One region of the Nocardia nepalensis genome, then DNA from elsewhere that is predicted to be linked to it. Evidence: riboswitches for the same ligand, from Rfam matches in the RefSeq annotation. Region 1 holds a riboswitch; each other region holds the start of a gene.

Region 1 (7,399 bases):
GTCCACCACCACGACAGATGCGGCAGCCATGGCAGCGAGCCGGACCAGCCGGCGATATTCCCGACGATGGCCAGCCAGGTGAGCCACTGCATTCCGGTGAGGGTGGTCAGCGGAATGGTGGCGAGTACCTGCGCCCATTGGGCGCCGAGCGGGGTGGGGCGCACGATCCGGGTTCGGACCGCCTCCTCCGGTGCGGTCTCGTCCAGTAGCTCGGCGAGTGCGCCCAGGCGGGGATGGTCGTAGAGGTCGGCGACGGCGATGCGCGGATAGCGTTCACGCAGGGCGGTGACCAGTTGGGCGGCCGCGAGCGAACCGCCGCCGAGGTCGAAGAAGTCGATGTCCGGACCGGTGACCTGCGCGCCGAGGATCGAATCCCACAGTCCGGCGATCCATTGCTCGGTCTCGGTGAGATCGGGGCGCGGGCCGTCGGCGTCGTTGGGCAGCGGCCACGGCAGCGCGTCGCGGTCGACCTTGCCCGAGGTGCGGGTGGGCAGGTCGGGGACGATGGCGAGCCTGGGGACCAGTGGGGCCGGAAGTTGTTCCGCGAGTAGGGCTCTGGCGGCGGACAGGTCGAAATCCGGTGCGGTACCGGTGAGATAGCCGACCAGGATCTTATTGCCCGCCCTGGTGGATCGGATGGCGGACGCGGCGCCGGTCACGCCGGGTAGGTGTTGCAGCGCGCTATCGATCTCGCCGAGTTCGATGCGGCGGCCGCCGAGTTTGATCTGGTCATCGGCGCGGCCGAGGAAGACCAGACCGGCGCTGTCATTGCGGACCAGATCGCCGCTGCGGTAGGCGCGTTCCCAGCCGAGTGACGGTAGGGGAGCGTACTTTTCGGCGTCCTTGGCCGGATCGAGGTAGCGGGCCAGGCCGACACCGCCGATCACGAGTTCGCCGGATTCGCCCTCGCCCACCGGATTACCGGCGGCATCGATCACGGTCAGATCCCAGCCGTCCAGCGGGAGTCCGATCCGGACCGGGAAACCGCCGTCGAGCCGCGCCGCGCAGGCGACAACGGTGGCTTCGGTGGGGCCGTAGGTATTCCACACCTCGCGATCCGAATCGGCGTGGGGCCCAATGCGATCGGCTTCCTCGTCCGGGTCCGTCGCGCGCCCCACGGGCCGTCCGGCGAGGCGTTCGGCGAGTTCGGGCGGCACCGCCTCCCCGCCGAAGATCAGTAGTCGGACCGAGTCGAGCGCCTCGGCGGGCCAGGTCGCGGCCAGCGTGGGAACCGTTGAGACGATGCTGATTTCGCGACGGACCAGCCAGGGCCCGAGATCCGCGCCGGTGCGGACCAGGGCGCGGGGCGCGGGCACCAGGCAGGCGCCATTGCGCCAGGCCAGCCACATCTCCTCGCAGGAGGCGTCGAAGGCGACCGAGAGTCCGGCCAGGACACGGTCGCCGGGGCCGATCGGGGCGTCCTGGAGGAATAGGCGCGCTTCGGCATCGACGAATGCTGCGGCGTTGCTGTGGGAGACCGCGACACCCTTCGGGGTTCCGGTTGATCCGGAGGTGAAGATGATCCACGCGCCGTCATCGGGGGTGGGTCGAATGGTCGATTCGGCGGAGGTATCGCGGACCCGATCGGATCGCTCGGCGGCGGCCAACGTCGGCTCGATGCCAGCGGCCGTCGCGATCGCGGTGACCCCGGCCTCGCCGAAGACCAGTCGGGCGCGCTCCTCCGGATCGTCGGCGTCCACCGGGACGTACGCCGCACCGGCGAAGAGGATGGCCAGGATGGTGACGTAAAGCTCATATGTGCCGGAGGGCATGCGGACCCCGACCCGGTCGCCGGGATGAACGCCTGCCGCCGTCAATCGGACGACACCTTCGTCGATCTCGGCCAGCAAGTCCGTATAGCTGAGCACTACGCGGCCGTCATCGATCGCGGGTGCCTCGGGGTGGGCCTGCGCGGTGCTGTTCAGAATGTCGACAAGGGTCCTGACCTGCGGTGCGAGTGCGGCGCGAAGTAAGGGATGGGGCGTGGGGAGTCCGGTCGCCGGGTCCTCGCCCGCCGCGGTGTCGACCTGCGGCTGCAGCATTACGTCCTGCCCACCTCTCATAGACCTGCCTAGCGCTTCCCGAGTTGTTGTTTCACAAGAGGGTTACCAGTGGGCAAACACCACGGTGACCAACTGTCCACGGTACCTGCGGTATCGGCTGACTGTCGTCGACCGAACCGGGTGGTCGGTTGGCGCGGTGGGCTCAGAGATCTTCGCCGAGCGCCTTCAGGGCGAGGCGGTGCAGGGTGCGCCGCTCCTCGTCATCGAGCCGGTACAGCACCCGCTCGGCGGCCTGTTCGATGAGTTCATCGGTCTTGCGGCGCTCGGCCCGTCCGGCCTGCGTGATGGAAAGCCGGTACTTGCGCCGGTCCACCGAATCGCGGGTGCGGATCACGAACCCGGCCGCCTCCAGGCCGTCGATCAGCCGGACCACCTCGCTGCGATCGATGCCGAGCGCGGTGGAGACCTGCTGCTGGGACAGGTCGTCGAACTCCTCCAGGCAGACCAGCACCCAATGTTCGCGCAGTGACGTGCCCATTTCGGCGTGCACGGCCTTGTGCAGCTTGCCGAGCGCGTAGGTCGGGAAGCGCAGCAGGCCGCGGGGATGGATGTAGTCGGCGGGCATTGGGCAATTGTATCTATTGTTGAGCAACAAGATTGTTGATAACCTCCGCAATCTAGGTTGTCTACGAATAGCGGAGGATCCATGTCGGATACTCGAACGGCCGTCGCCGCTGCCGCACCCGCACTCGAACCGATCCCCGCTCGGGTCTGGCGGGTCGCCGGTGTGGTGGTTTTCGGCGCCGTGATGAGCATGTTGGATACGTCACTGGTCAATATCGGGCTGAACACCATCGCCACGGATCTCGGTGCGGCACTGGATAGTGCGCAGTGGATCGCGAGCGGATATCTGCTGGCACTCGCCGTGACGCTGCCGCTGTGCGGTTGGCTCGGACGCCGGTTCGGGATGGACCGGGTCTGGTTGAGTGCGCTCGCCGGGTTCACCGTGACCTCGGGGTTGTGTGCGCTGGCGCCGAATATCGGCTGGCTCATCGGATTGCGGATCGCGCAGGGGCTGGCCGCGGGTTTGCTGGTGCCCGCGGGGCAGACGCTGATCGGTCAGGTCGCCGGTCCGCATCGGCTGGGCCGGGTGATGAGCGTGGTGGGGATCGCGGTGGTCGCCGCACCCGCGATCGGGCCGACCATCGGCGGCGTCATGCTCGCGAACCTGGACTGGGAGTGGCTGTTCCTGATCAATATCCCGTTCGGGCTGGTGGCATTCGTGCTGGCACGGCGGGTGCTGCCGCGTTCGGCGACGAGCGATACCGGAGGCCGATTCGATGCCACCGGATTCGCGTCGATCGCGATAGGTCTGTCGGCACTGGTCTACGGGCTGGGTGAATTCGGCAGTCGCGGTAGCGTTTCCGCGCCGACGGTGTGGATGTCGGTGGTGGTCGGCGTGCTGGCACTCGGTCTGTTCGTGGCCCGGTCGGTGCGCGGGCGCGGTGCGAGTCTGCTCGATGTTGGACTGTTCCGGCATCCGGTGTTCGCGACGGCGAATGTGGCGAACTTCTTCGCCGGTGCCTCGATGTTCGGGGCAATGCTGGTGCTGCCCTTGTACTTTCAGGTCCTGCACGGCGACGGACTGGTAGCGACGGGGTTGCTGCTGATGTCGTTCGGGCTCGGCGGCATCATCGCGATGCCGATCGGCGGACGGTTGACCGATCGGTACGGCGGCGGTGTGGTCGCGGTGGTGGGCAGTGCGGTCACCGTCGCCGTCTCGGTGCCGTTCGCGCTCGGTGATGCCTCGATGAATCCTGTTGTGATACAGGCGCTCTTGCTGATTCGCGGCATGGCGACCGGGCTGACCGGGATGCCGATCGTGGCCGCGGCCTATGCGTCGGTGCGGCCCGAGCAAATTCCGGATGCGGCGTCGTTCGTCAATATCCTGCAGCGGGTCGGTGGATCGATCGGGGCGGCGTTGCTGGCGGTGGTGTTGTATCGCGCGGCCGATGCCGGATTGCCGGTGGATGCCGGGTTCCGGCAGGCGTTCTGGTGGCTAACCGCCGCTGCCGTTGTCTCGCTGATCGCATCGGTGCTGCTGTGGCGCAAGGAGAATCGGCCGACGTAACGGATTACGCGGCCGAGGCTGCGGTGCCGATGCCGAGTGCGGCGAGGATAGCCGCGCTGATCTGCTCGAGCCGATCGCGGACCCGGGGGCGGCGCAGCATGGCGACCGCCCGGGCGGCCAGCAGAGCGAGCAGGATCATCTCCACGGCGGCGACGGTGCATTCGATTGCGCCGAGCGCGAGGGTGTTCACGAAGGTGACATCGGTGAGGAATTGCGGCAGCACCGCCAGGTAGAACAGCCCGACCTTCGGGTTGAACATGCACGACACCAGGCCCGCGGCGAACGCCGAGCGAATCGATATCGCCTCGCCCGGGCTCGGCTGCCCGGACGCCTGAGCGGTGCCGGCCGGGCGCTGTTTGCGGTGCGCGAGCAGCGCCCGAATTCCCAAGTACACCAAGTAGATTCCGCCGATGACCTTGAGCGTCCGGTAGGCCGTCGCGGACTGTTCCAGCAGCGCGGCGACCCCGGCCGCGACCACCACCGCCCAGACGATGCCACCTAGCGCCGAGCCGACCGCCGCGGCGATGCCGGGGCGTGCGTCCACGATCGAGAAGCGCAGCACCAGAAACGAATCCGGGCCGGGCGTGATCGACAGCAGAATGCACAGGCCGATAAAGCTGAGCAGCAGGGAAAGCGTCACCTCTCGATGAGACCGCATATCACCCAGTGCTGCAAGGTTATTTATTCGAGTGCATGTGTATGCGACCGGTCGTGGGCCGGAAACGGCGGTTGACAGAGCGGTGCGGCATCTGTCAGTCTCGGTTCAGGTCATGAGCACCAGCGTCAAGCCCCGGCTAGCTGGTCGGCAACCCTCCTCCGCGGTGGGGTGCTCCGGGTGACGACCGGGCCGCAGCCCGACCGGGTGCGGCAAGCGCGGACTCGGACAATCACCTGATGACGAGTCCCATAGCCGATGGGATTTTGTGATGACTGCTGTTCTCGAACCGACCTGTGCCCCCCTCGCCCGGGTCTCCGGCGGCGACCTCCAGGTGCCGCTGGTCCAGGGCGGGACGACCACCTACGCGAACTTCGACTATGCCGCGAGCGCACCGGCATTGGCCGAGGTCACCGACCGGGTGCAGCAGCTGTTGCCGTTCTATGCGAGCGTGCACCGCGGTGCGGGTTACGCCTCGCGCATCTCCACCGAGTGCTACGAGGCGGCCCGCGGTTCGGTCACGCGCTTCCTCGATACCGCCGACGACCAGGTCGTGGTGTTCACCCGCAACACCACCGATTCGCTGAACCTGCTCGCCGCCTGCGTCCCCGGTGACACCGTGGTGCTGGATACCGAGCATCACGCGAATTTCCTGCCCTGGACCAGGCGCGGCCGCCGCGTGGTCGAGGCCGCCGCGACCGTTGAGGAGACCATCCGTCAGCTCATCGCCGAACTGTGCAGTAAGCCCGCCGCGCTGCTCGCGGTCACCGGCGCCTCCAATGTGACCGGTGAGGTGCTGCCGCTCGAGCGCCTGGCCACCATCGCGCACCAGTGCGGCGCCCGCATTCTGGTCGATGCCGCGCAACTGGCGCCGCATCGTCGAATCAGCCTGCGCGACACCGGCGTCGACTACCTCGCATTCTCGGGCCACAAGCTCTACGCACCGTTCGGCGCGGGAGTGCTTGTCGGACGCCGGGATTGGCTCGATGCCGCCGAACCGTATCTGGCGGGCGGCGGTGCGGTCCGTGAGGTCAGCACCACCCGCGCGGAATGGGCGCCCGCGCCACATCGTCATGAGGCCGGGTCGCCGAACGTCCTGGGTGCGGCCGCGCTCGCCGCCGCATGCAACGCGCTGTGTGCGATCGATCCCGAAACCCTTGCCGCCCACGAACATCTGCTCGCCGATCGCCTGCGCGCTGGCCTGTCCGACATTCCTGGCGTCAATCTGCTGCGCATCTGGGACGACAGCCCGGACACCGTCGGCATCGTTGCCTTCACCCTGGACGGTTTCGTCCCCGGCCACGTCGCGGCCTACCTCTCCGCCGAACACGGCATCGGCGTCCGCGACGGCCGTTTCTGCGCCCATCCGCTGCTCGAGCGCCTCGGCCTCGACGGCGCTCTGCGTGCCAGCATCGGCCTCGGCACCAGTTCCGCCGATGTGGACCGGCTCGTCGAGGCCATCGCTACCCTCGTCGCCAAGGGTGCGAGCTGGAATTACGCCTGCACCGAAGGCCTCTGGAACCCGTCCCCCGAGACCCGCCCTTTCATCAGCCCCAACTCCGCCGACGGCGCCGCGCCCTGCTCGATCGGCTGATCGCATTCGACCGCTCGGTCACAGCCGCCGCGCGGCATCGGGCTGACGGCCCACCGCTGCGGGAACATCGCGTAATGGGTCGCATAGCCCAGTGGAGGCCGGGACCGTAGCTGCCGTTCCGCTTCCGCCGGAGCGCAGCCTTGCAGGCCATGCCCGATCTCGGACGCCGCTGACCGATAGCCATGGCTCGAGTGCGGTAGTCCGATGCTGAAAGGCTTTGGTGGGCCAGGAGTTCAGTCTTCGAGTGAGGTCGGGCGGTAGTAGCGGCCGCGGTAGTAGAGCAGCGGCGCGGCGCTTGGTTGCTCGTCGGTATTGTCGTGGACCCGGGTGACCAGGCCGACGACGAAGGTGTGATCACCGATGGGGATCCGCTGTTGGATCGTGGCGCGGATCCAGATGGGGGTGCCGTGCAGGACGGGCTCGCCGGTGTCCAAGGTGGTCCACAGGGAGCGATCGGTGAAGCGTTGGTCGGCGGTGCGGGCGAAGCGCTTGGCCAGATCGTGCTGGTGTTCGCCGAGGAAATGGACCACCACGGAATCGGCCGCCCGCAGTGCCGTCAGGCTCGACGACGTGTGGGCGATATTGAAGGAGACCAGGGGCGGCTCCAGGGACAGTGATGCGAAGGAGGTCGCGGTGAAGCCGACCGGACCGTTCGCGGAGCCCAGCGTGACAACGGTGACGCCCGCCGGATAGTGCCGCATGGAGGAGCGATACAGCTCGGCGGTGATACCACTCAGATCATCGGGAATCTGGATGTCCGTGTCGGCGGGGGGTTGAGCCTCGGTCACAGCTCCGCCTCGCTAGCGTTCGGCTCGGCTGCGACCGTTGGTGCTGTACTGATGCTTCCCTCGCTCACATGACGAAACTACGCCGGGTTTGTCGGCAATGGACCGTCGCGCGGTTGTTGGATTGATCTCCATTTCGTGGTCCGCGCTGCTCGCCGGGCGGGTGCGGAATTCAATCCACGTCGATCGGAAGTCCGGCGGTAATGCGCACTAGTTCGCGAAACGAGGTGC
Region 2 (7,399 bases), on a different contig from region 1:
CGGTCGCCGCCGCGGTCGCCGAGCTGCGCCGGAGCGGGGCCGCGTTGCTGTCGCCGTGGCCGTATCAGGTGGCCGAATCGCTCGCCGAGGCGCTGGTGCAGCCGCTGCTGTGCTGGTCGTGGGCGGCGACCCTGCCGATCGCGATCGCCAACCGCAGCCGCAGACCCTCGACAGCGGTCGCCTGCGGCCAATTCCTCGTCTTCGATGCCGCCGCCTACCGCGCCATCGGCGGCCACACCTCGGTCGCCGCCAGCCCCACCGAGGATCTGGATATCGCTCGCGCCCTGCGCCGTTCCGGTCGCCGCACCGAACTGGTCTCTGCGGGCCGCTCGGCGCGCACCCGAATGTACCGCGACGCAACCGAACTCGAAGCAGGCTATACCCGCTGGCTCTGGTCGGCATACGGCGGCACGACAGTCGGCGGCGCGGCCGTGGGAGCTATCGCCGCACTGGCCTACTGGGTACCACCCCTCGCCGCCATCGCCGGTCGCGGCCGGACGCGCGCCACCGGTCTCATCGGCTACACCGCCGCAGTCACCAGCCGCCTACTCACCCGCTCCCTGGAAAACGGCCCCCTCACCCGCACCGATACCCTTGCCGCCCTAGCACACCCACTCTCCATCGCCGCCTACCTCCGCCTATGGACCCACTCCCACCAAGCCCACCGCACAAACACCCTGACCTGGAAAGCCCGCCCCCTCACCCCCACCCACTGACCCGCCCCTCTCCCCGCCGCCCTCAATTGGCGACCAAGATCAGGTGGAATCTATGGCGGCATCGCCCGAGAGAACCCCGCCACCAGTTCCACCTGATCTTGATCGAATCCGCGGCAGGTTCGCGACCCCGCTTGGTGGGTCTGGTTGGCGACGTTGGAGTTCGCCGGGGTCAGCGGACCGTGGTGATGCCCACGGTCGGGAGGAAGTAGCAGGGCTTGCCGCCGTTGTCGATGGATCCGAAGACTGCGGCGAGGACGGTGCCGGAGCCGGTGTCGACCGGGACGGCGCGGACGCCGCCGGCGGGAAATGCGCTGAAGAAGTCCTGGATGGCGCGTTCGGCGAGTGGTCTTACCTCGGCGGGGATTTCGGCGGGGACGATCGATCGGACCACGTCGGAGAGCGGGCCCATCGCGGTAATACCGCTGCGGCCGTTTGCCAGGTTCACCCAGGCGACATTCATGCCGGAGACGTTCGTGCGCTCCGGCCCCACGCCGTAGGGCACGAAGGTGAACATCGTCTGGCCCGACTTGACCGCGGACAGGTCGAGTCCGGGGATGGCCACAGTCGTCTTCGGCCACGGGCCGGGAACCGCGCCGGCGACGGCGGGGGTCAGGCCGAGGGTGGTGTCGTTGGAGCAGAAGGCCGCGGCCGCCGGATACAGGAACGGGTCGATGCCGAAGGCGCGCAGCGCTTCGACGGCGGCTCGGTAGGCGCTGAGTAAATCGCCGGGCGCGGCGGTACCGGCTTGGCCGGCCGGCTCGCCCGGCGTGGTCACCGCGGGTACGGGCATCGGCGCGGGAGCCGCGGCGGCGATGCCGGGGGCGGCGAGTGTCACCGCGGCCGCACCGGTCGCGATGGCGGTAAGCGTGGTCAGACGGCGCAGCACGGTCATACAGACCTCCTCATCGTCGGGCACGATCGAGGTCCGAGAGTACTCCGGCAAACCTTCGCAACTGGGCTCATTTCGACTGCCAACTCGGCCGCGTCGCGCGCCCGATCGGACTGCCGCACCGACCCGCCGCGCGGGCGAACCAGACGAAAGGCGCGGAAAGGACTGCGCCCCATGCACCACGAGCAACCGCACGACCGGGCCAATAATCGCTGCTCATGGCCATTCGGACAAGGTCTGCGCTCACGCTGATTCGTACCCTTGTGCCGGACTTCGCCTGCTTCGCATGATATTTCGGCTAGACCCATTGACCGACCCGTGCTCGGCGTCGGACACACCATCCAGAGCGACCGAGAGACCTGGCTCGTCGACGTCGCAGCAACCCCCCGGCCACCGGGTGCGGGTGCTTCCGCCGGGAACGATGGAGGAACCGAAATCATGAGCGCGTCCGTCGCATCCGATGCTGTGGCATCGGATGCCCCGATACCGGGTGCCCACACACCCGATGCCACGGCATCAGGTGCACTCGGCGCTGCCGTAACCACCGCCGACGCCCCCACCGTCGCAAGGACCTGGCACCCGTGGCGCTGGGTGGTCAGCGTCATCGCACTCGTCCTGCTCGCGCAGTTCATCCACGGGCTGGTCACCAATCCGGGCTGGGATTGGTCGACCTTCGCCAAGTACTTCACCGCGAAGTCGGTGTTGTCGGCGCTGAAGGTCACGCTGGAGCTGACGCTGTGGGGTACGGCACTCGGATTCCTGATCGGCACCGCGCTGGCGATCGCCCGGTTGTCGAATAATCCGGTGCTGCGGGTGATCTCGTGGGTCTACATCTGGGCGTTCCGGTCGATTCCGCTGATCGTGCAGCTGTTGTTCTGGTTCAACATCGCCTACCTCTACAACACGCTCTCACTCGGGATCCCGTTCGGCCCCGGCTTTCTCACCTTCGAGGTGAACGGCGTGATCAGCGGGTTCACCGCGGCGGTCATCGGCCTGGCACTGCATCAGGCCGCGTATTCGGCCGAGATCATCCGGGCGGGATTCATCTCGGTCGATCCCGGACAGCTGGAAGCCGCCGCGGCGCTCGGCATTCCGCGCCTGCGCCAGTTCCGCACCGTCATCGTCCCGCAGGCCATGCGCTCGATCCTGCCGAATGCGACCAATGAGGTGATCAGCCTGTTCAAGGGCACCTCGATCGTCTCGGTGATGGCGATCGCCGAACTCTTCTACCAGGTTCAGGTGATCTACGGGCGCAATGGCCGGGTGGTCCCACTGCTCATGGTCGCCACGGTCTGGTACATCGTGCTGACCACGATTCTCTCGGTGGCGCAGTACTACATCGAACGCCACTACGCCAAGGGCGCGCACCGCACACCCCCGCCGACGCCATTGCAGAAGGTGTGGAGCAAGCTGCGCGAAATCGCCGAAAGCGGTTCCGCCGCACCGCGCGGAGCGACCCGATGAGCGCGCCGGCAGCCGACGCGGTCGGCACCGACAAGGCCCCGGCCGTAGCGGTCCGCGGCGTGCGAAAGTCCTACGGCGCCACCGAGGTACTGCGACACATCGATCTGATTGTGCGTGCCGGCGAGGTGGTCACCGTGATCGGCCCGTCCGGCTCCGGCAAGTCGACCCTGCTACGCGTGGTCAACCACCTGGAGTCGCTGGACGCGGGCACCGTGCACATCGACGGCGAGCTGATCGGATACCGGCTGCGCCGCAACAAGTTGCACGCGCTGTCCGATCGCGAGGTGCGCAAGCAGCGCTCGCACATCGGCTTCGTCTTCCAGCAGTTCAATCTCTTCCCGCATCTGACGGTGCTCGACAATGTCACGCTCGCGCCGATTTCCGCGCAGGGTCGCCCGCGCCAGGAAATCGAGCGCGAGGCAAAGGAACTGCTGGACCGCGTCGGGATCGGCGAACTGGCCGACGCCTATCCGCGGCGGCTGTCCGGCGGACAACAGCAGCGCGTGGCCATTGCCAGGGCGTTGGCGCTGCGACCGCCGGTGATCCTGTTCGACGAACCGACCTCCGCACTGGATCCGGAACTCGTCGGCGAGGTCCTCGACGTGATCCGCGATCTCGCCGACGGCGGCACCGCGCTGGTGATCGTCACCCACGAAATCGGTTTCGCCCGTGAGGTGGCCGACACCGTCGTATTCCTCGACGGCGGCGTGATCGTCGAACAGGGCCCGCCCGTCGCCGTGCTCGACAACCCCGAGCATCCGCGCACCCGCGCATTTCTATCCCGAGTCCGCTGAGCGCGGTGCGCGCTCCCCGATGAACAGGTATTCCATGAAGATCTCCGCCCTGGTCGGCCTGGCCGCCACGGTCGCCCTGCTGGCCACCGGCTGCGGCACCGACCCCGATGCGGAAAACTCCGCCCAGCCCGCCGGTTCGATCACCTTCGACCTCTCCCCGGCCCAGTCCGGCCGGATCCACGCGCCCAAGGTCGATGCCATCGCCGCCGAACTGCCGCAGGCCATTCGGGACCGTGGCACGCTGGTGGTGACCGGATCGGGCAGCGCCGCACCGCCGCTGCGGTTCTACGCCACCGACGATAAGACCATCGTCGGTTCCGAGGTCGATTTCGCCTCGCTCATCGCCGATATCCTCGGACTGAAACTCGTTGCACAGGTGGCCGATTGGTCGCAGAACTTCGTGCGGGTCGACTCCGGCGAGGCCGATGTGTTCATCTCCAACGTCACCGTGACCGAGGAGCGCAAGGAGAAGTACGACTTCGCCACCTACCGCAACGACACCGTCGCGCTGGAGATCCCCAAGCAGAGCACGCTCGACTACAAGGATCGCAAGAGCCTGGCGGGCAAGCGGATCGGCGTCGGCAGCGGCACCAATCAGGAGCAGCTGCTGGTGAAGTGGAACGAGCAGAACATCGCCGAGGGCCTGCCCGCCATCGATATCGCCTACTTCCAGCAGATCACCGACTACTATCTGGCGCTGGCCTCGCAGCGCCTCGACGGCTACATCGGCCCGAATCCGTCCGCGATCTATCACAGCACGACCGCGAACCAGACCAAGATCGTCGCGACCTTCTCCGGTGCGGGTGAAACGCTGCAGGGCGAGATCGGTGTGCTCACCAAGAAGGACAACGGTCTGATCGGCCCGATCAACAAGGCGATCAACAACGCCATCCAGACCGGCACCTATCAGCAGGTCATCGATCGCTGGGGATTGAAGACCGAGACCGTGCCGAGTTCCCGGATCAACCCGCCCGGCCTACCGAAGAAGTCGTGATCGGCTTATGACAGCACGACTTTCACCGATCACGCGGCGGACATCGGCGCGGCCGGAGCTGCGCGTGCACGCGGTCGCCCAGGATGATCCGCTGACCACACCACTGCTCGCCGAACTCGCCGTCGAATACAGCACCCGATACGGCGGAACCGTTGGCGAGGTGCACGATTCGCTGCGCGACTACCCGGCGCAGGAGTTCGCTCCGCCGCGTGGCGGACTGCTGGTGGTCACCCGCGACGGAGAACCCGTGGCGGGTGGGGCATTCCGCCGCTACGACGACGAAACCGCCGAGCTCGAACGGATCTGGACCGCCCGCGAACACCGCAGGCAGGGGCTCGGCCTATTCGTGCTCGAGCAGTTGGAGACCCAGATCGCCGAACGTGGTTACCGGCGCATCTATCTGACCACCGGCCCACGCCAACCCGAGGCTGTCGGGCTGTACCTGGCGCACGGGTACACCGCGCTCTACGACCCGGATATCCCGGCCGAAGAGGTCGGCCCGCACCCCTTCGAAAAGTATCTGTCCCCCAAAAGCCATCTCCCCGCATCGCATTCCATCGCCGACCAGGTAGGGGCCCGCGCATGAAGTTCCTGCTGTTCACCCTCGTCACCCGGGTGCCCGATCCGAGCACCGGACGGCTGCCCGGCACGAGGGAACGTCTGACCAATGTCATCGACCAGGCCCGCCTCGCCGAGGAACTCGGCTACGACGGGTTCGCCGTCGGTGAGCGGCACGAGGATCCGTTCCTATCGGCCGCGCCGCCGGTGATTCTGTCCCATATCGCCGCGGTCACCTCGCGGATCAGCCTGTTCACCGCCGTCACCACGCTGAGTCTGCTGGATCCGGTGCGCGCGTTCGAGGACTACTCGACGCTGGACAACCTCTCCGGCGGACGCCTCGAACTGATCATCGGCAAGGGCAATGGCGCGGCGCAGGCGAAGCTGTACCACGTCACCACCGAGGACCAGTGGGATCGCAATCGCGAAGGCTACGAACTGTTCCGGGCGCTATGGGATAGCGACATCGTGACCTGGTCGGGCCGGTTCCGTCCGGAGTTGGTCGAGGCCAAGGCCCTGCCGCGACCGTGGCAGCCGCGCATCCGGATCTGGCACGGCAGCGCGACCAGCCGCGATTCGGTGGAACTCGCTGCACGCCACGGTGATCCGCTGTTCTCGGCGAATGTCACCAATCCGATCGAGCCGTATGCCGAACTGGTGCGCCACTATCGGGAGCGCTGGGAGCACTACGGGCACGACCCGGCCGACGCGCTGGTCGGTGCGGGTACGGCCGGATTCCACGTGGCGCGCACATCCCAGGAGGCCCTCGACGTATACCGCCCGATCTTCGAGGCGCGCTTGGCGCTGGCGCGCAGGGTCGGACTGCCGATCGTCTTCGAGACCCTCGACGATTTCGTCGCGCGCAGTTCGGCATTGGTCGGCAGCCCGGAGCAGGTGATCGACAAGGTCGGCCGCCAGCACGAGGCCTTCGGGCACGAGGTGATCCACCTGTCCGCCGAACGCGACGGGCGCACCGAGGCCCAGCATCGCGGGAGTCTCGAACTCTTCCAGGCCGAGGTCGCACCCGAACTGCGTCGTCGCATTCCGAGCAGACCGCTGGCCACCGACCGCGACACCGCCGAAAACGGCAGCGGGCGTCCAACCACTGACTACGACATCGATTCCCGCGGCGAACTCGTCCGCACCGAAACATCTGGAGTATCACAGTGATCCGTCCTCGACACCGAGTCGCGGCCATCGCCGCCGCCGTCACCGCGGCCGCGAGTCTTGCCGCCTGCGGCAGTGATTCGGCAACGGGCGGCGGCGACGCGGGCCCTGCGAAACCGGGCGGAACCTTGCGTTACGGCCTCTCGCAGGCCCCGACCTGCTCGGATCCGGCGCAGTCCGGTACCAACCAGACGCTGTATGTGACCCGCCAGATCGTGGATTCGCTGACCGATCAGGACCCCGCGACCGGTGAGATCAAGCCCTGGCTGGCCAAAAGCTGGGAGATCTCGCCCGACGCCAAGGTATTCACCTTCCACCTGGCCGATGGCGTCACCTTCAGCAATGGCACGCCGCTCACCGCGGAATCGGTGCGCAACACCTTCGATTCGGTGATCAAACTGGGCGCGGCCAAGGCACCGCTCGGCGCCAGCTATCTCACCAACTATGTCGGCACCACCGCGGTCGACAAGGTGACCGCGCGGGTCGAGTTCAGCAAGCCGAATGCGCAGTTCCTGCAGGCCTCCTCGACGGCGCAACTCGGCATTCAGGGCGATGTCACCACGGCCAAGGCCGCCGATCAGCGCTGCCTCGGCGACAATGTCGGCAGCGGCCCGTTCACCTATGCGTCCTGGCGGCAGGACGCCTCGGCGACCCTGGCCAAACGCGCCGGGTACAGCTGGGGTTCGACGGTCTTCGCCCATCAGGGCGAGGCGTACCTGGACAAGATCGAATTCACGGTGGTGCCGGAATCCGGTGTCCGCACCGGCAGTCTCATCTCCGGTCAGCTCGACGCCGTCAGCGACGCGCTCCCGCAGGA
Region 3 (7,399 bases), 140 kb from region 1:
TTCGGTGCCCTGCTGGCAACCGGGGTGTGGGTCATCGGCGCCATCGTGACCTGAGTTGGGACGAACTGGGCAAATGACCGAAAAATGCGGCGGCGACCGGCTCACGGCCGCGGCGTACTCACTCGATGGCCGGGAACGGAATCGTGTCCGCCACTTCGAGTTTCGGGAGCTCATCGCGCCGCAGCGGTAGCGTCGGCTGCTCGGTGCGGTGGATCGGCAGGGTGGGCGCGGGATCGGCCGGAATCTCTCGTTCGCGGGCGGGCAGTCGATAGAACGCGCGGGCGTTGTCCTCGAGCACCTTGAACATATCGGTGCCGACCACATCGCAGATCAGATCGACATCGGAGTCCTCGAAGGGCCGCCCGGCCCGGGTGCCGGGCAGATCCGTGCCGAACATGAGTGCCTCGGGATTGACCGCGTGGATGCGGCGCAGCGTATCGGATACGTTCATCTGCACCCGCCCGAAACCGGTCGCCTTCACGCGCGCGCCGCGATCGACCAGATCCAGCAGGTAGGGCAGGCCCTCCTCGGACATGCCGAGGTGGTCGACGGAGAGCACGGGCAGCTTCGAGATCACCGGTTGCAGTGAGGTGAGCATGTTGCCGTCGATATAGACCTCGACATGCCAGCCGACGAGCTCATGCGCACGCAGCGCCTGCAGCGTCATGGCGGTGATATCCGCGGCCGCGCGCTTGACGTTGAACCGCAGCGCGCGCACGCCGATCCGGTCGAGTTCGATGATCTCCTCATCGGTGGCGTCCGGATCCAACGCGGTGACGCCCACCCACCCCTCGCCGAGCTCCGCCAGCGCCGCTTTCAGATAGCTCTGATCGGTGCCTTGGAAGGATCCGCTGACCACGGCGCCGCCGCCGAGGTCGAAGCGCGACATACGCTTTCGGTAATCGGCGATGGTGAACGGGTCGGGCAGGTAGCCCTCGTTCTCGGCCAGCGGGAACCGCGGGTCGAAGATGTGGAGATGGGCATCGAACACTTGTACAGAATGCCTCAGTGCAGAAATTTCCGCTGCCGCAGACCCGACAGATTTCGCGCCGCCGCGGCGGTGTCGGTTTGTCGAGTGCCACAGGGGTGGTGGTCACCCCTGCGGCGTTCGGGCTAGACCTTGTGCGGTTCGCTGGCGCGCAGCATGTCCTCGCGCTCGACGACCTTGACGCGCTCGCGGCCCTCCGGCTCGCCGAGTGCGCGCTCGTGCGCGTCGAGGCGGTACCAGCCCTGCCAGGTGGTGAACGGGATGCCCTTGCCCTCGAGGAATTCGGTGACGGCGTCCAGCTCCGGCTTCTCGGCCGGGGTGAAGTTCACGCTGTCGTCGAGCAGGCAGGCCACGGTCTCGTTGGCATCGCCCTTGGTGTGGCCGATGAGGCCGACCGGGCCGCGCTTGATCCAGCCGGTGACGTAGGTGGCGGGCATGTAGCGGTCCGCACCGTCGGCGTCCTCGTCGGCGATGACGCGTCCGGCCTCGTTCGGGACGACGCCGGCCTGATCGTCGAACGGCAGGTTGGTGAGGTTCTGCGACAGGTAGCCCACGGCGCGGTAGATGGCCTGCACGTCCCAGTCCTTGAAGACGCCGGTGCCCTTGACGTTGCCGGTGCCGTCGAGCTGGGTGCGCTCGGTGCGCAGGCCGACGACCCTGCCGTCCTCGCCGAGGATTTCGGCGGGGGATTCGAAGAAGTGCAGGAACAGCTTGTGCGGGCGGTTGCCGACATCGCGGATGGCCCACTGCTCCAGGGTGTTCGCGATCATGTCGACCTGCTTGGAATGCCGGCGCGCGGCCTCCGAGCCCTCGTCGTAGTCGATGTCCTCCGGATCGACGATGACCTCGATGGTCGGGGAGTGGTCGAGTTCGCGTAGCTCGAGCGGCGTGAACTTCGCCTGCGCCGGGCCGCGGCGGCCGAAGACGTGCACCTCGATCGCCTTATTGGCCTTCAGGCCGTTGTAGACGTTCGGCGGTATCTCGGTCGGCAGCAGTTCGTCGCCGGTCTTGGCGAGCACGCGCGCGACGTCGAGTGCCACATTGCCGACACCGAGCACGGCGACCTTCTCGGCCTCCAGCGGCCAGGTGCGCGGCACGTCCGGGTGGCCGTCGTACCAGGACACGAAGTCCGCGGCGCCGTAGCTGCCGTCCAGGCCGATGCCGGGGATGTCCAGCGCGCGGTCGGCGTTGGCGCCGGTGGAGAAGATCACCGCGTCATAGAACGTGCGCAGGTCGTCGAGGGTGATGTCGGTGCCGTAGTCGATATTGCCGAGCAGGCGGACCTGCGGCTTGTCGAGCACCTTGTGCAGGGCGGTGATGATGCCCTTGATGCGCGGATGATCCGGCGCGACGCCATAGCGGATCAGCCCGAACGGCGCTGGCATGCGCTCGTAGAGGTCGATGCTCACCTCGGCATCGGACTTCATCAACGCGTCGGCGGCGTAGATTCCGGCCGGTCCTGCGCCCACGATCGCGATGCGAAGCGGGCGAGTCGCTGCACTTTGTTCGGTCATCTTTTACGCGCACCTTATGGTCGAAACAATTAACGGCATCAGTCTTAGCTTAGGCTAACTTGACGCATCCTCTTGGTTGCACCTGACGATGCGGACAGGCGGCTCGCGGCTGCACAGTCGCTACGACGGTGAGCTGCCATATGGCTATGACAGCAGGCCGCAGTCTCGCGATTCTATCGGTGGCGCATGGCGCACCCTGCGGGCGGTGCGTGAACCGGACGCTTGCCATTCGGCTCACTTACCGGAGTACCCGCTCTCCCCGCGACTATCAAATCGTCGCGGCACCGATGCTGGGCTCGGCCGCGCCCGAGTCCGGGGGCGACTGCCGGATACCGCCGTCCACCAGGGATGATCGAGCCATGACAGAGCAGCAGAGCGCCGACGAAGAACCCGTAATCGAGGTCGACCAGACCGATCGCCGCTCCATCGCGCCGTTCATCGCGGCAGCCGTGTTTGCGGCCGTCGTCCTGGTCGCCATCGTGCTGGGCGCGGTGCTCTCGCCCGCTGAGAAAAATGTCACAGAATCGGACAAGATCTCGGCCGCGGTGCAGCGCTACGCGGAGGCCCGCGGCACCACCGACAGCACGCCGCCGCCCGCAGTTGCCTGCCAGGGATTCGACGAGAGCAAGTCGCCGCTGGCCGCCCAGTTCGGCGGCGCCGCGGCCGGAAAGTCGATCAAGGTCACCAAGATTGAGAACGCCATGGTCGACGGCGATAAGGCGAAGGCGAATGTGACCATCGCGGTCGACGGCCGGGAGACGCCGGCGACGTGGAATTTGGTTCGCTCCGGCGACCGCTGGATCGTCTGCAACTGACTTACCGGCGTGGCGCGAACCGGCGTTTGACATGGCGGCCCCTGCCCAGGCAATCTCGGACGCAGGTCATGAGAACCAGCGTCAAGCCCCGGCTGGCTGGTCGGCAACCCTCCTCCGCGGTGGGGTGCTCCGGGTGACGACCTGGCCGCGCACCGGAACCCAGGTGCGGCAAGCGTGGATTCACAGGAGGATCGCATGACATATGCCGGTGACATCACCCCACAGCAGGCGTGGGAGTTGTTGCGGGACAATCCGGAAGCCGTCTTGGTCGACGTGCGCACCGAAGCCGAATGGCGCTTCGTCGGCGTGCCCGATACCAGTTCGATCGACCGGCCGACGGTGCTGATCGAATGGGTCGACAGTAACGGCGCCCGCAATGGTGAGTTCGTCGCGCAGCTGACCAAGGCGCTGGAGGGTCGCGATCCGGCGGCGCCCGTCGTCTTCCTGTGTCGCTCCGGGCAACGTTCCGTCGGTGCGGCGGTCGCCGCGACCGGTGTCGGGATCGAGCCGTCGTACAACGTGCTGGAGGGCTTCGAGGGCCCGATCGACGAGTCCGGTCATCGCGGCGGCACCGGCTGGCGCGCGCTCGGTCTGCCGTGGCGGCAGTCATGAGTTCGTGCTGTGTAGTCGGGAGCCGGTCATGATCACCGGTGGTGCGTTCGACAAGCCGCTGCCCGAGGGGGTCGGCCCCGCGACGCTCGGCGTGCGGGGTGGGCTGCGTCGCTCCGGATTCGAGGAGACCGCCGAGGCGCTGTATCTGTCCTCCGGATTCGTCTACGAGAGCGCCGAGGCGGCCGAGGCCGCGTTCACCGGCGATATCGAACATTTCGTCTACTCCCGCTACGGCAACCCGACGGTGGCCATGTTCGAGGAGCGGCTGCGTCTGATGGACGGCGCCGAAGCATGTTTCGCGACCGCGAGCGGCATGTCGGCGGTTTTCACCGCGCTCGGCGCGCTTCTGGGCGCGGGCGATCGACTTGTGGCCGCGCGCAGCCTGTTCGGCTCGTGCTTCGTGGTGTGCAATGAGATCCTGCCGCGCTGGGGCGTGGAGACGGTCTTCGTCGACGGCGATGATCTCGACCAGTGGGAGCAGGCGCTGTCGGTGCCGACCAAGGCGGTGTTCTTCGAGACGCCGGCCAACCCGATGCAGACGCTCGTCGACGTGCGCCGGGTGAGCGAACTCGCGCATGCCGCGGGCGCGAAGGTGGTGCTGGACAACGTCTTTGCCACGCCGCTGCTGCAGCGCGGTTTCGAGCTCGGCGCGGATGTGCTGGTGTATTCCGGCACCAAACACATCGACGGTCAGGGCCGGGTGCTCGGCGGTGCGATTCTGGGCCCGCACGATTACATCGACGGTCCGGTGAAAAACCTTATGCGCCACACCGGTCCGGCGCTGAGCCCGTTCAACGCGTGGACCCTGCTCAAGGGTTTGGAGACCATGCCGCTGCGCGTGCGTCATTCGACGGAATCCGCGCTGCGTATCGCACGTTTCCTCGAGGGCAACAAGTCCGTCTCGTGGGTGCGCTATCCGTACCTGGAGTCGCATCCGCAGCACGAGCTGGCGACCAGCCAGATGAGCGGCGGCGGCACGGTGGTCACCTTCGAGCTGAACGCGCCCGCGAACGAGGCCAAGAAGCGCGCCTTCGAGGTGCTGAACCGGTTGCGCATCGTCGATATCTCCAACAACCTCGGTGATTCCAAGACCCTGATCACCCACCCCGCCACCACGACCCATCGCGCCATGGGGCCCGAAGGGCGCGCGACCATCGGGCTGTCCGACGGTGTCGTGCGCATCTCGGTGGGGCTCGAGGATGTCGAGGATCTGCTGGGCGATCTGGAGCGCGCCCTGAGTTAGTAGGTCCGCTGTGGCCGTGGATATCGAACATTGCGCTCGAGTTCCTCGGTATGGCCAGCCCGATCAGTCGAATCCAGCCGCTGAACTGGGTGCTTCAGGAAGCGATGTGACGCGACCGGTCGGCGCTGGCGCCCGCAGTGCCGTTCGATGCGCGGCGGCCGGATTTGTCATCGATTGGGCCATGGGCGAGGCGTTGGGGGGAGTTTCGTAGCGTTGGGCTGATCGGGGTTGTGCTGAGTCTTCGGGCCGTGTGGTGGGGACGTTATTACGCTTGGGGTATGCGAATTTCGGTTGCGGCGGATGAGCGGGTGGGGGTGGCCGAGGAGCTGGTGGTGGAGCTCGGGCGGCGGGGGCTGGAAACGTTGGTGCACGGGGCGCTGTCGGATAGTGAGCGCAACGACTGGGCTTGGGCCAGCGAGGCGGCGGCGCGGGATGTGGCCGAGGGTCGGGCGGAGCAAGGGGTGGTGTGCTGTTGGACAGGGACGGGGGCTTCTATCGCCGCCAACAAGGTGGCGGGGATCAGGGCGGCGCTGTGTGCTGATGCGGCGACGGCGGTTGGTGCGCGCAAGTGGAATGACGCGAATGTGCTTGCGCTGAGCCTACGTTCGACTTCCAGGGCGGAGCTGACGGAGATTCTGGACGCGTGGTTCGGCGGTGAACCCAGCACGGATCCCGATGACCGCGCCAACATCGCCCATCTCGCGAAGATCGAACGCGGTCACTGATCGGTTCCCGGCGGGGAGCTTGGGCTTTCTGGTCGGTTCGGCGCCGCCTACGAGCTCCAGGCTGAGGACTGAGCATCATTGACAGTATCCTGTCAATGATGACAGCATACTGTCATGCTGATGAGAACAGTTCACATGGCCGTGTACGACACGCTCGCCGACTGGGAGGTGGGTGCGGCCACCGCGCATATCAACAGTCCGCGCTGGCAGGTTGCGCCGGGGACGTTCCGGGTGCTGACCGTCGGGCCGACCAAGGATCCGATCACCACGATGGCGGGAGTGCGCATCGTGCCGGATGTGGCGCTCGCCGATCTCACTCCGGCCGACAGTGCGATGCTGATCCTGCCGGGGGCCGATCTGTGGATGACCGGTGACGAGCTGGCGCCCTTCGCGCGCAAGGCGCGGGAGTTCGTCGAAGCGGGTGTGCCGGTCGCGGGGATCTGCGGTTCCACCCTCGCTCTGGCGAAGGAGGGGCTGCTCGATGATCGGGCGCACACCAGCAATGCGGCCGAAGTTCTGCAGTACAGCGGATATTCGGGTGCCGCGCATTACATCGCGGCGCCGGCGGTGACCGGCGATAACGTGATCACGGCCAGTGCTGCGGCGCCGTTCGAATTCGCGCGCGAAGTGCTCGGTCTGCTCGGCGTGTACGAGCCGCGCATCCTCGACGCGTGGTATCGGCTGTACGGGCACAGCGATCCGACGGGCTATGCGGAACTCGCCGAATACGAGATGGCATCGTCGCAGACATGACCGATACGCCCGAACAAGAGCTTTTCAGCGCCGCGGCGATCACCTCGTTCCGGCTGAACGGCCAATTCCTTGCCATAGGCGAGGAATTGGCCGTTCCAGCGGGCATCACGGTGGCGTGGTGGCAGGTGCTCGGCGCGGTGCTGCGCGGACCGCTGCCGGTGTCCGGTATCGCCCGCGCGATGGGCATCACCCGCCAGAGCGTGCAGCGCATCGCGGATCTGTTGGTGGACAAGGGACTTGCCGAATACCGGCCGAATCCGGCGCATCGCCGCGCGAAACTCGTCGCGGTCACCGAGGCCGGTCGCGACGCGATCAAACGCATCAACCCGCAGCACGCGGTCATGGCCAAACGCCTCGCCGACGAACTCGGGCCCGAGCAATTCACCCTGACCGTTCAGGTCATGACCCGGCTCTCCGCTGCCCTGGACACCATCACCGACGAATCCTGATCCCCAACTGCGGTTTCGTGCCGCCTACCGGGGAACGCCGTGATCGCGAGCGTCCGTGATCGGACACGCTAGTGCGCTCGGACGGTGTGCCCGCTGCCCGCGATCCCGCAGCCTGTGTGGATGGTGGCTGCCTGTGTGGCGGTGGCAGCCCATGTGGCGGTGGCAGCCTGTGGCGGTGGCAGCCTGTGGTGGTGGCAGCCTGTGTGGTGGTGGCTGCCCGTGTGACAGTGGCGCTTGTGGGCACCCGGTGCAGATCCGGAGAAGGTGCGCAGGCGGGTCAGTTGAAGGGCTTGTCGGTTC
Region 4 (7,399 bases), on a different contig from region 1:
GCTTGGTCCAGCCGGGGACCAGTCGCGGCACATTCGAGATGATGATCGGCGCGCGGAAGATGGTGCCGCCCAGAATGTTGCGGATGGTGCCGTTGGGCGAGCGCCACATCTTCTTCAGGCCGAATTCCTCGACCCTGGCCTCATCCGGGGTGATCGTGGCGCATTTGACGCCGACACCGTGTTCCTTGATGGCGTTCGCGGCATCGATCGTGACCTGGTCGTCGGTCTTGTCCCGATATTCGATGCCGAGGTCGTAGTACTCGAGGTTCACGTCGAGATACGGGTGGATCAGCTTGTCCTTGATGAACTGCCAGATGATCCGGGTCATCTCGTCGCCGTCGAGTTCGACGACTGTGCCTTCAACCTTGATCTTGGACATGGATCTTCGTGTCCTCCTAGGATGGTGCCCTCATTGCACGGCCAGGCGAACACGCTTGTGAGCGGACCCCAGCTGTTCCAACAGACAACGTATATGTCCCGCGTTGTCCGCGAGACGTGTGGTGCAAACAAGACAAGCGTACTGCTGCCATTGACCTCACCGCGCGGGCAGCCCCCCATGTGAAGACGCCCGAAATTGTTACCGACAAGTAGGTCGGACGTGGTCCGCGCCACTGTCGGCGCCATCGGATCATCAGCGCTTCGAGCCGCTGAACACGCCCAGAAACAGCGATGTCCGGGTACCGCATCGGATTGCGATACCCGGACAAGCTATTTCGCTATCAGACCGCGACCGGAATCCGCGCGCCCTCCTCGGATCCCTCGATCAGATTCTCCGGCTTGTCCCGGATCATCAGCGCGATCACCGGAACCGCGGCGAGGAAGAATCCGGCACCGACATAGAACGCCACGTCGTAGCTGTGAATCGAGGCGCGGGCCATGAGATTGTCGATGGTGGCGTGCGCCTCGGCGTAGGACTTGGCCGTCTGCACCGAGATGGTGGTCAGCAACGCGGTGCCGACCGCGCCGCCGACCTGCTGCGCCGCATTGAGCAGCGCACTTGCCACACCCGAATCCGCCTCCTCGACCTGGTGCAGTGCGACGGTCTGCATGCCGACGAACAGCGGACCCATGCCGAGCGCGATGAGCAACTGTGCGGGCAGCACGCTGGCCGCGTAGCTGTCACCGAAGCTCAGCTGCGCCAGCCACAGCAGACCGAGGACGCCGAGCACGGCACCCGCCACCATCAGCGGACGCGGGCCGAGCTTCGGCAGCAGCGCGCTGGTGACACCGGCCGAGATCGCGATACCCGCCGGGAACGGCAGGAAGGCGAAGCCCGCCTTAAGGGACGAGTAGCCGAGGGTGATCTGGAAGTAGTAGCTCAGGAACAAGAACATCGCGAACATCGCGATCGGGATCAGCAGGGCGGCCAGGAATGCGCCACCGCGGTTGATCTCACCCGGAATATGCAGCGGCAGTAGCGGATTCGACGAGCGACGCTCGATGGCGACGAAGGCGATCAGCAATGCGACACCGACGACGAGCAGCGCGAGGGTGCTCCCGGCCAGCCAGCCGTCCTCGGCGGCGCGACTGAAGCCGTACACGATGGCGATCAGGCCGAGCGTGACCGTGACCGCGCCGGGCACGTCATAGCCGCCGGTGCGCGGGACCGGTATGTCCTTCACCACAAACGCCAGCGCACCGAGCAGGGCGATCAGGGCGATCGGCGTGTTCACCAGCAGGCACCAGCGCCAGGAGGCGTACTCGGTGAGCGCACCGCCCGCGATCAGGCCGAGTGCGGCGCCACCGGCGGAGATACCCGCGAAGACACCGAACGCGGTCGCGCGCTCCTTTGCCTCGGTAAAGGTCACCGAAAGTAGCGAAAGTGCCGCGGGCGCAAGCAAAGCCGCGAACGCACCCTGCAAGGCCCGACCGGCGAACAGCTCCGCGCCGTTCTGCCCGAGACCGGCCACCGCGGATGCACCGGCGAATCCGACCAGACCGACGATGAACACCCGGCGCCGTCCGAGGTAGTCCGCGAGCCGTCCGCCGAGCAGCAGCAGGCCGCCGAAAATCAGCGTGTAGGCGGTGAGCATCCATTGCCGATTGCCATCGCTGATGTCGAGATCACGTTGTGCGAACGGCAGTGAGATGGTCACGATCGTCGCATCGAGAACCACCATGAGCTGGGCCAAAGCGATCACACCCAGGGCCCACCAGCGCGCCGAACTGCGCTGTCTTTCCGGAACGTCAACCGCTATCGCAGTGTCGGTCATCTTGCTCTCCTCGCCATCCGAAGTCGTGCAGTCATCCTGTCATCGGCGGACATTTGTCGTCAAGAGAAAAATGTCTGATTGCGACATTTGACCGTTAAAGACACGATCGGTCCCAATTGCGATAGCATGAGGGCATGCTCGAGTCATCGACGCCGATCGGCGCGGGCGCAGCAGCCGACGACGCCGCACGCGCCTCAGTGAATCCAGGGCCCAGCGCGGTGAATGCAGGGCCCAGCGCGCCCGCGAGCGTCGGGCTGCGCGAACGCAAGAAGCAGCAGACTCGGCTGCGCATCATCGAGGTGGCGCTGGACCTGTGCGACGCACAGGGATTCGACGCGACGACGGTCGAGCAGATCGCGAACGGCGCGGACGTATCACCGCGCACCATCAACCGGTACTTCGACAGCAAAGAGGACATCGTCCTCGGGCCGGTCAAGGATTTCGGCCTCGCCATCGCCGAATGCCTGCGCGGACTTCCGGTCACCGGCAATGAACTGCAATCGCTGCGTGAGGCGTTCCTGCAGGTCGTCGACAGGGCCGCGGTCAGCGTCGACGGACCGATCTCATTCCGGCGCTTTCAGCAGATGCAGCGGATCCTGCGCAGCAGTCCGACGGTCAGCGCGCAGAGCATGGAACTCGCCGACGACAAGAACGCCGCCATCGCCGACGCGATCGCCGAACGACTCGGCACCCAGCCCGACGCGCTGCCGGTGCGACTGGTCGTCGGCGCGTGGCAGCTGATCGGTCACCTCAGCATGGAATGTACGAACTCGATCTTCGACGACGCGGACACCTCGGCCGCCGCTGCCGACGCCCGCAATGCGTTCACCACATCATTCGACGAGTTCATGCGCGTGTGCACCGGGCGCATCGACACCGTTGCGGCGGAAAACGGCTAACGGATTTCAGCCGTCGACCGCCCGCCGGTTACCATGTCGGTCAGGTCATGAGTGCCAGCGCGAAGCCCCGGCTTGCTGGACGGCAACCCTCCAGCAGCGGTGGGGTGCTCCGGGTGATGACCGGGCTCTCGAAAGCCGAGAGCAAGCGCGCACCTCAGGAGGTTCCCCCCATGTGTTGTTGTCCGTCACCCGCAATCCCATAAACCTGCTGGCGAACAACCCTTTTGGAGCAAGACATGAGTGACCCCATCGCGTCCGCGGCCGATCCGGCGCAGTGGTCCTTCGAGACCAAGCAGATCCACGCCGGGCAGACGCCCGACGAGATCACCGGCGCACGTGCACTCCCGATCTACCAGACCACCTCCTACGCCTTCCGTGACACCGATCACGCGGCCGCGCTGTTCGGGCTGGCCGAGCCGGGCAATATCTACACCCGGATCACCAACCCGACCCAGGACGTGGTCGAACAGCGCATCGCCGCCCTGGAGGGCGGTGTGGCCGCGCTGTTGCTGGCCTCCGGCCAGGCCGCGGAGACCTACGCGATACTCAATCTCGCCGCCGCTGGCGATCACATCGTCTCCAGCCCGCACCTCTACGGCGGCACCTACAACCTCTTCCACTACTCGCTGCCCAAGCTCGGCATCGAGGTGTCCTTCGTCGAGGATCCCGACGACCTCGAGCAGTGGCGCGCGGCGATCCGGCCGAATACCAAGGCCTTCTACGGCGAGACCATCGCCAACCCGAGCAGCGCGATCTTCGATATCCGCGGCATTTCCGCGATCGCACACGAGGCGGGCCTGCCGCTGATCGTGGACAACACGGTCGCGACCCCGTATCTGATCCAGCCGCTGGCCCATGGCGCCGACATCGTTGTGCATTCGGCGACCAAGTACCTGGGCGGGCACGGTTCGGCGATCGCCGGGGTGATCGTCGACGGCGGCACCTTCGACTGGACCGTGCGCGACGCGCAGGGCGAATCCCGGTTCCCCGGCTTCACCACCCCGGACCCGAGCTACCACGGCGCGGTCTTCGCCGATCTCGGCGCTCCGGCCTATGCACTCAAGGCGCGGGTGCAACTGCTGCGCGACCTGGGTGCGGCGGTGTCGCCGTTCAACGCGTTCCTGATCAGTCAGGGCATCGAGACGCTGAGCCTGCGGCTCGAGCGCCACGTCGCCAACGCGCAGGCGGTGGCCGAGTTCCTGAGCACGCACCCGGCGGTGGAATCGGTGTCCTACGCGGGGCTGCCGTCCTCGCCGTGGCACGAACGCGCCGCCGAGCTGGCGCCGAAGGGCGCGGGCGCGATCGTCGCGTTCGAACTGCGCGGCGGTGTTGATGCGGGCAAGAAGTTCGTGGACGCGTTAGCCCTGCACAGCCATGTCGCTAACATCGGGGATGTGCGTTCTCTTGTGATTCACCCGGCGTCGACGACGCACTCGCAGTTGACGCCCGAGGAGCAGCTCGCCTCCGGCGTCACTCCGGGGCTGGTCCGGCTCGCGGTGGGCATCGAGGGGATCGATGACATTCTGGCCGATCTGCGAGCCGGTTTCGCGGCGGCGGCGCCGTGACTGTGAGTGCCGAACCGAGTACCGCCCGTCCGGCGGTGGCCCTGCCACCGCCGGACGGGCGGCTCGGCATCATCGCCATCGGAGACGTACAGCTGGAGAACGGCGCGGTCATTCCGGACGTGCATCTGGCCGTGCAGCGCTGGGGTGAGCTCTCCCCCGCGCTGGACAATGTGGTGCTCGTCGAGCACGCGCTGACCGGCGACTCGCACGTCGTCGGGGTGCCCGACGATATCCACCCGCTGCCCGGCTGGTGGGACGGCATGGTCGGTCCCGGTGCTCCGGTGGATACCGACGAATGGTGCGTCATCGCCACGAACGTGCTCGGCGGCTGCAAGGGCAGCACCGGGCCGTCGACGCTGGCGCCGGACGGAAAGCCTTGGGGCGCACGGTTTCCCGAGATCTCCATCCGGGATCAGGTCACCGCCGAAGCGGCGCTGTTCGATCTGCTCGGCATCGAGCGCCTGGCCGCCGTCGTCGGCGGTTCGATGGGCGGCATGCGAGTGCTGGAGTGGATGGTCGGCGCGCCGGACCGAGTCGGATCCGCGCTGGTGCTGGCCGTCGGCGCACGCGCCACGGCCGACCAGATCGGCACGCAGACAACCCAAATCGCCGCCATCAAGGCCGATCCGGATTGGCAGGGCGGCGATTACCACGACACCGACCGCGCCCCCACGACCGGTATGGGCATCGCCCGCCGCATCGCGCACCTGACCTACCGGACCGAGGGCGAACTCGACCACCGCTTCGAGAACAACGCGCAGGGCGATGAGGATCCATGGAACGGCGGCCGCTACGCGGTGCAGAGCTACCTGGACCACCAGGCCGAAAAGCTCTGTAGCCGTTTCGATCCCGCCACCTATGTGCTGCTCACCGAGGCGATGAACCGCCACGACATCGGCCGCGGGCGCGGCGGAGTCACCGCTGCGCTGGCCGCCACCCCGGTGCCCTGTGTGGTCGGCGGTGTCGATTCGGATCGCCTGTACCCGTTGCGAACTCAGCAGGAACTCGCCGACGGCCTGCCCGGCTGCGAGGGTCTGGAAATCGTGGTCTCGCGCGACGGACACGACGGCTTTCTCACCGAAGCAGCAGCAGTCTCGAAGCTGCTGATCGAAACCATGCGCTTGGCCCGCCTCAGCCGAACCAGCTGAAAGTTCACCATTGGCACGGGGACACGGATCCAGTCGATCAGGCGAAAGTTGTGGCTGGGTTGGGCCTACCGCCACCGGGATCCGCAGCGCTAGGCCGCGTCAGTTCAGCCGAAGCTGCCCGCGCTCGGCTTGCCGGCTCGCAGTGCGCCAGGGTCGGGTGCGCCGATCAGCAATTGGACGATGGAGTGGACGAAGCTCTCCAGCCGCTCGCGGGGATATTCGTCGGGTGCGCTGACCGCGAGCCTGCCGAGCATTTCGGCGACGCTCAGCAGCGAGTTGGTGAGCAGTCCGGAATCCATTCCCGCCCAGCGTGAATCCACCGCTATGCCCATGCGGACCAGGGATTCGGCCTGATCGAAGACGCCGGTGCGGGAATCGGCAAGTGCCGCACGGTATTCGTCGGGGGCGCTGCCGGGTGTGGCGAGGATCAGCCGCCAGCGCGTCGGATTCTCCAGTGCGACACCGACAAACGCTTCGACCGTCGCCGAGGCCGCGACCACCGGATCGGCGCCGAGCAGATCGGTCGGCAGGGTGGCGGCCACCTGTTCGATACCGCGTTCCCGCTCGCGTTCCAGCAGTGCCGCGACGAGTTCCGCACGAGTCTTGAAAACGGTGTACAGCACCGGTTTTCCGACGCCCGCCTGCTGCGCGACCGCCTCCATGCTCAGTTCGTGCAGTTCCATTCGGCTCAGCACCGCGAAGGCGGCGTCGAGCAGTTGGGCGCGGCGTTGCTCGGGAGGCAGGCGTGGGGCGTATCGCCGTCGCGGCCGATCGGGCGCGGTGCGGGATTTCGTCACTGTCGTGCCACCTCCATTCGCGTCCATCTTCTCAGCATCGGCCCCCGGCGGTATCAGACCCCGGGGCCTCATCCGAATACAAATGCTACGGGACCGTTGTATTGTTCACCGACAATTGCTACGGTTGCGTTGTATTCGCCGCTCAGGGAGGGCGAGCGGGCAAAGGAGCAGCAGATGACCTTCGATCCGACCACTCTTCGCCGGGACGACTACGGGTTCTTCGGCCCGGATTCGCCCAGTTGGAAGATCTGGACCGCACCGACCGCCGTAATCGGCTTCCAGCGCGCGGTGGTCCTCGAGCATTTCGATCCGTTCCTGACCGCGGCCGTCGCCGACTCGCAGGGCATCTACACCGATCCGCGCAGCCGCCTCGACCACACCTTCGCCTACTTCCTGCTCGTCGCGATCGCCGACGGCCGCACCGCCATCCAGGCGTCGGAACACCTGATGCAGGTGCACGCGCCGATGACCGGCATCGAACCGATCAGCGGCCAGCGCTACAGCGCGAACAGCCCCGAAACCCAGTTGTGGATCCACATCACCGGCTGGCATTCGGTGCTGAAGGCGTACGAGGTGTTCGGTCCGGGCCCGCTCGCCCCCGAGGAAGAGGCGCGCTACTGGCAGGAGTGCGCGATCGCCGCCGAACTGCAGACCTGCAAGCCGGAGGATGTGCCGCGCTCCCGCGAGCAGGTGCGCGCTTATTTCGCGCAGGTCCGCCCGCGCCTGTGCACCTCCGAGCGCGCCGAGGAGGGCATGCATCACCTGCTGTGGACCTCA

The links. A riboswitch is a leader RNA that binds a small molecule or an ion and turns the genes downstream of it on or off. The one in region 1 is predicted to bind S-adenosylmethionine.
Region 2: it holds a riboswitch for S-adenosylmethionine, as region 1 does, so the genes downstream of both, ACHQ4I_RS00165 (amino acid ABC transporter permease) here and ACHQ4I_RS36760 (aminotransferase class V-fold PLP-dependent enzyme) in region 1, are expected to answer to the same signal.
Region 3: it holds a riboswitch for S-adenosylmethionine, as region 1 does, so the genes downstream of both, ACHQ4I_RS36065 (rhodanese-like domain-containing protein) here and ACHQ4I_RS36760 (aminotransferase class V-fold PLP-dependent enzyme) in region 1, are expected to answer to the same signal.
Region 4: it holds a riboswitch for S-adenosylmethionine, as region 1 does, so the genes downstream of both, ACHQ4I_RS38495 (bifunctional o-acetylhomoserine/o-acetylserine sulfhydrylase) here and ACHQ4I_RS36760 (aminotransferase class V-fold PLP-dependent enzyme) in region 1, are expected to answer to the same signal.

Annotation. Positions count from the first base shown of each region.
Region 1 covers NZ_JBKBET010000038.1:464,523-471,921, reverse strand. The annotation lists gene ACHQ4I_RS36780 (Pls/PosA family non-ribosomal peptide synthetase) at 1-2,042, opposite strand, end outside; gene ACHQ4I_RS36775 (MarR family winged helix-turn-helix transcriptional regulator) at 2,206-2,628, opposite strand; gene ACHQ4I_RS36770 (MDR family MFS transporter) at 2,710-4,134, shown strand; gene ACHQ4I_RS36765 (LysE family translocator) at 4,139-4,774, opposite strand; SAM riboswitch class IV at 4,901-5,014, shown strand; gene ACHQ4I_RS36760 (aminotransferase class V-fold PLP-dependent enzyme) at 5,061-6,383, shown strand; gene ACHQ4I_RS36755 (flavin reductase family protein) at 6,617-7,171, opposite strand; gene ACHQ4I_RS36750 (YbaK/EbsC family protein) at 7,341-7,399, opposite strand, start outside.
Region 2 covers NZ_JBKBET010000001.1:34,999-42,397, forward strand. The annotation lists gene ACHQ4I_RS00155 (glycosyltransferase family 2 protein) at 1-716, shown strand, start outside; gene ACHQ4I_RS00160 (hypothetical protein) at 886-1,608, opposite strand; SAM riboswitch class I at 1,940-2,033, shown strand; gene ACHQ4I_RS00165 (amino acid ABC transporter permease) at 2,044-3,069, shown strand; gene ACHQ4I_RS00170 (amino acid ABC transporter ATP-binding protein) at 3,066-3,863, shown strand; gene ACHQ4I_RS00175 (ABC transporter substrate-binding protein) at 3,883-4,857, shown strand; gene ACHQ4I_RS00180 (GNAT family N-acetyltransferase) at 4,865-5,443, shown strand; gene ACHQ4I_RS00185 (LLM class flavin-dependent oxidoreductase) at 5,440-6,585, shown strand; gene ACHQ4I_RS00190 (ABC transporter substrate-binding protein) at 6,582-7,399, shown strand, end outside.
Region 3 covers NZ_JBKBET010000038.1:325,351-332,749, reverse strand. The annotation lists gene ACHQ4I_RS36085 (DUF456 domain-containing protein) at 1-54, shown strand, start outside; gene ACHQ4I_RS36080 (amidohydrolase family protein) at 119-991, opposite strand; gene ACHQ4I_RS36075 (FAD-dependent oxidoreductase) at 1,114-2,502, opposite strand; gene ACHQ4I_RS36070 (Rv0361 family membrane protein) at 2,862-3,317, shown strand; SAM riboswitch class IV at 3,382-3,498, shown strand; gene ACHQ4I_RS36065 (rhodanese-like domain-containing protein) at 3,513-3,929, shown strand; gene ACHQ4I_RS36060 (O-succinylhomoserine sulfhydrylase) at 3,958-5,172, shown strand; gene ACHQ4I_RS36055 (RpiB/LacA/LacB family sugar-phosphate isomerase) at 5,451-5,897, shown strand; gene ACHQ4I_RS36050 (DJ-1/PfpI family protein) at 6,018-6,650, shown strand; gene ACHQ4I_RS36045 (MarR family winged helix-turn-helix transcriptional regulator) at 6,647-7,099, shown strand; gene ACHQ4I_RS36040 (HAD-IIA family hydrolase) at 7,377-7,399, opposite strand, start outside.
Region 4 covers NZ_JBKBET010000040.1:233,651-241,049, forward strand. The annotation lists gene ACHQ4I_RS38480 (NADP-dependent isocitrate dehydrogenase) at 1-379, opposite strand, end outside; gene ACHQ4I_RS38485 (MFS transporter) at 720-2,213, opposite strand; gene ACHQ4I_RS38490 (TetR family transcriptional regulator) at 2,348-3,112, shown strand; SAM riboswitch class IV at 3,156-3,266, shown strand; gene ACHQ4I_RS38495 (bifunctional o-acetylhomoserine/o-acetylserine sulfhydrylase) at 3,349-4,677, shown strand; gene metX (homoserine O-acetyltransferase MetX) at 4,674-5,825, shown strand; gene ACHQ4I_RS38505 (TetR/AcrR family transcriptional regulator) at 5,930-6,649, opposite strand; gene ACHQ4I_RS38510 (oxygenase MpaB family protein) at 6,797-7,399, shown strand, end outside.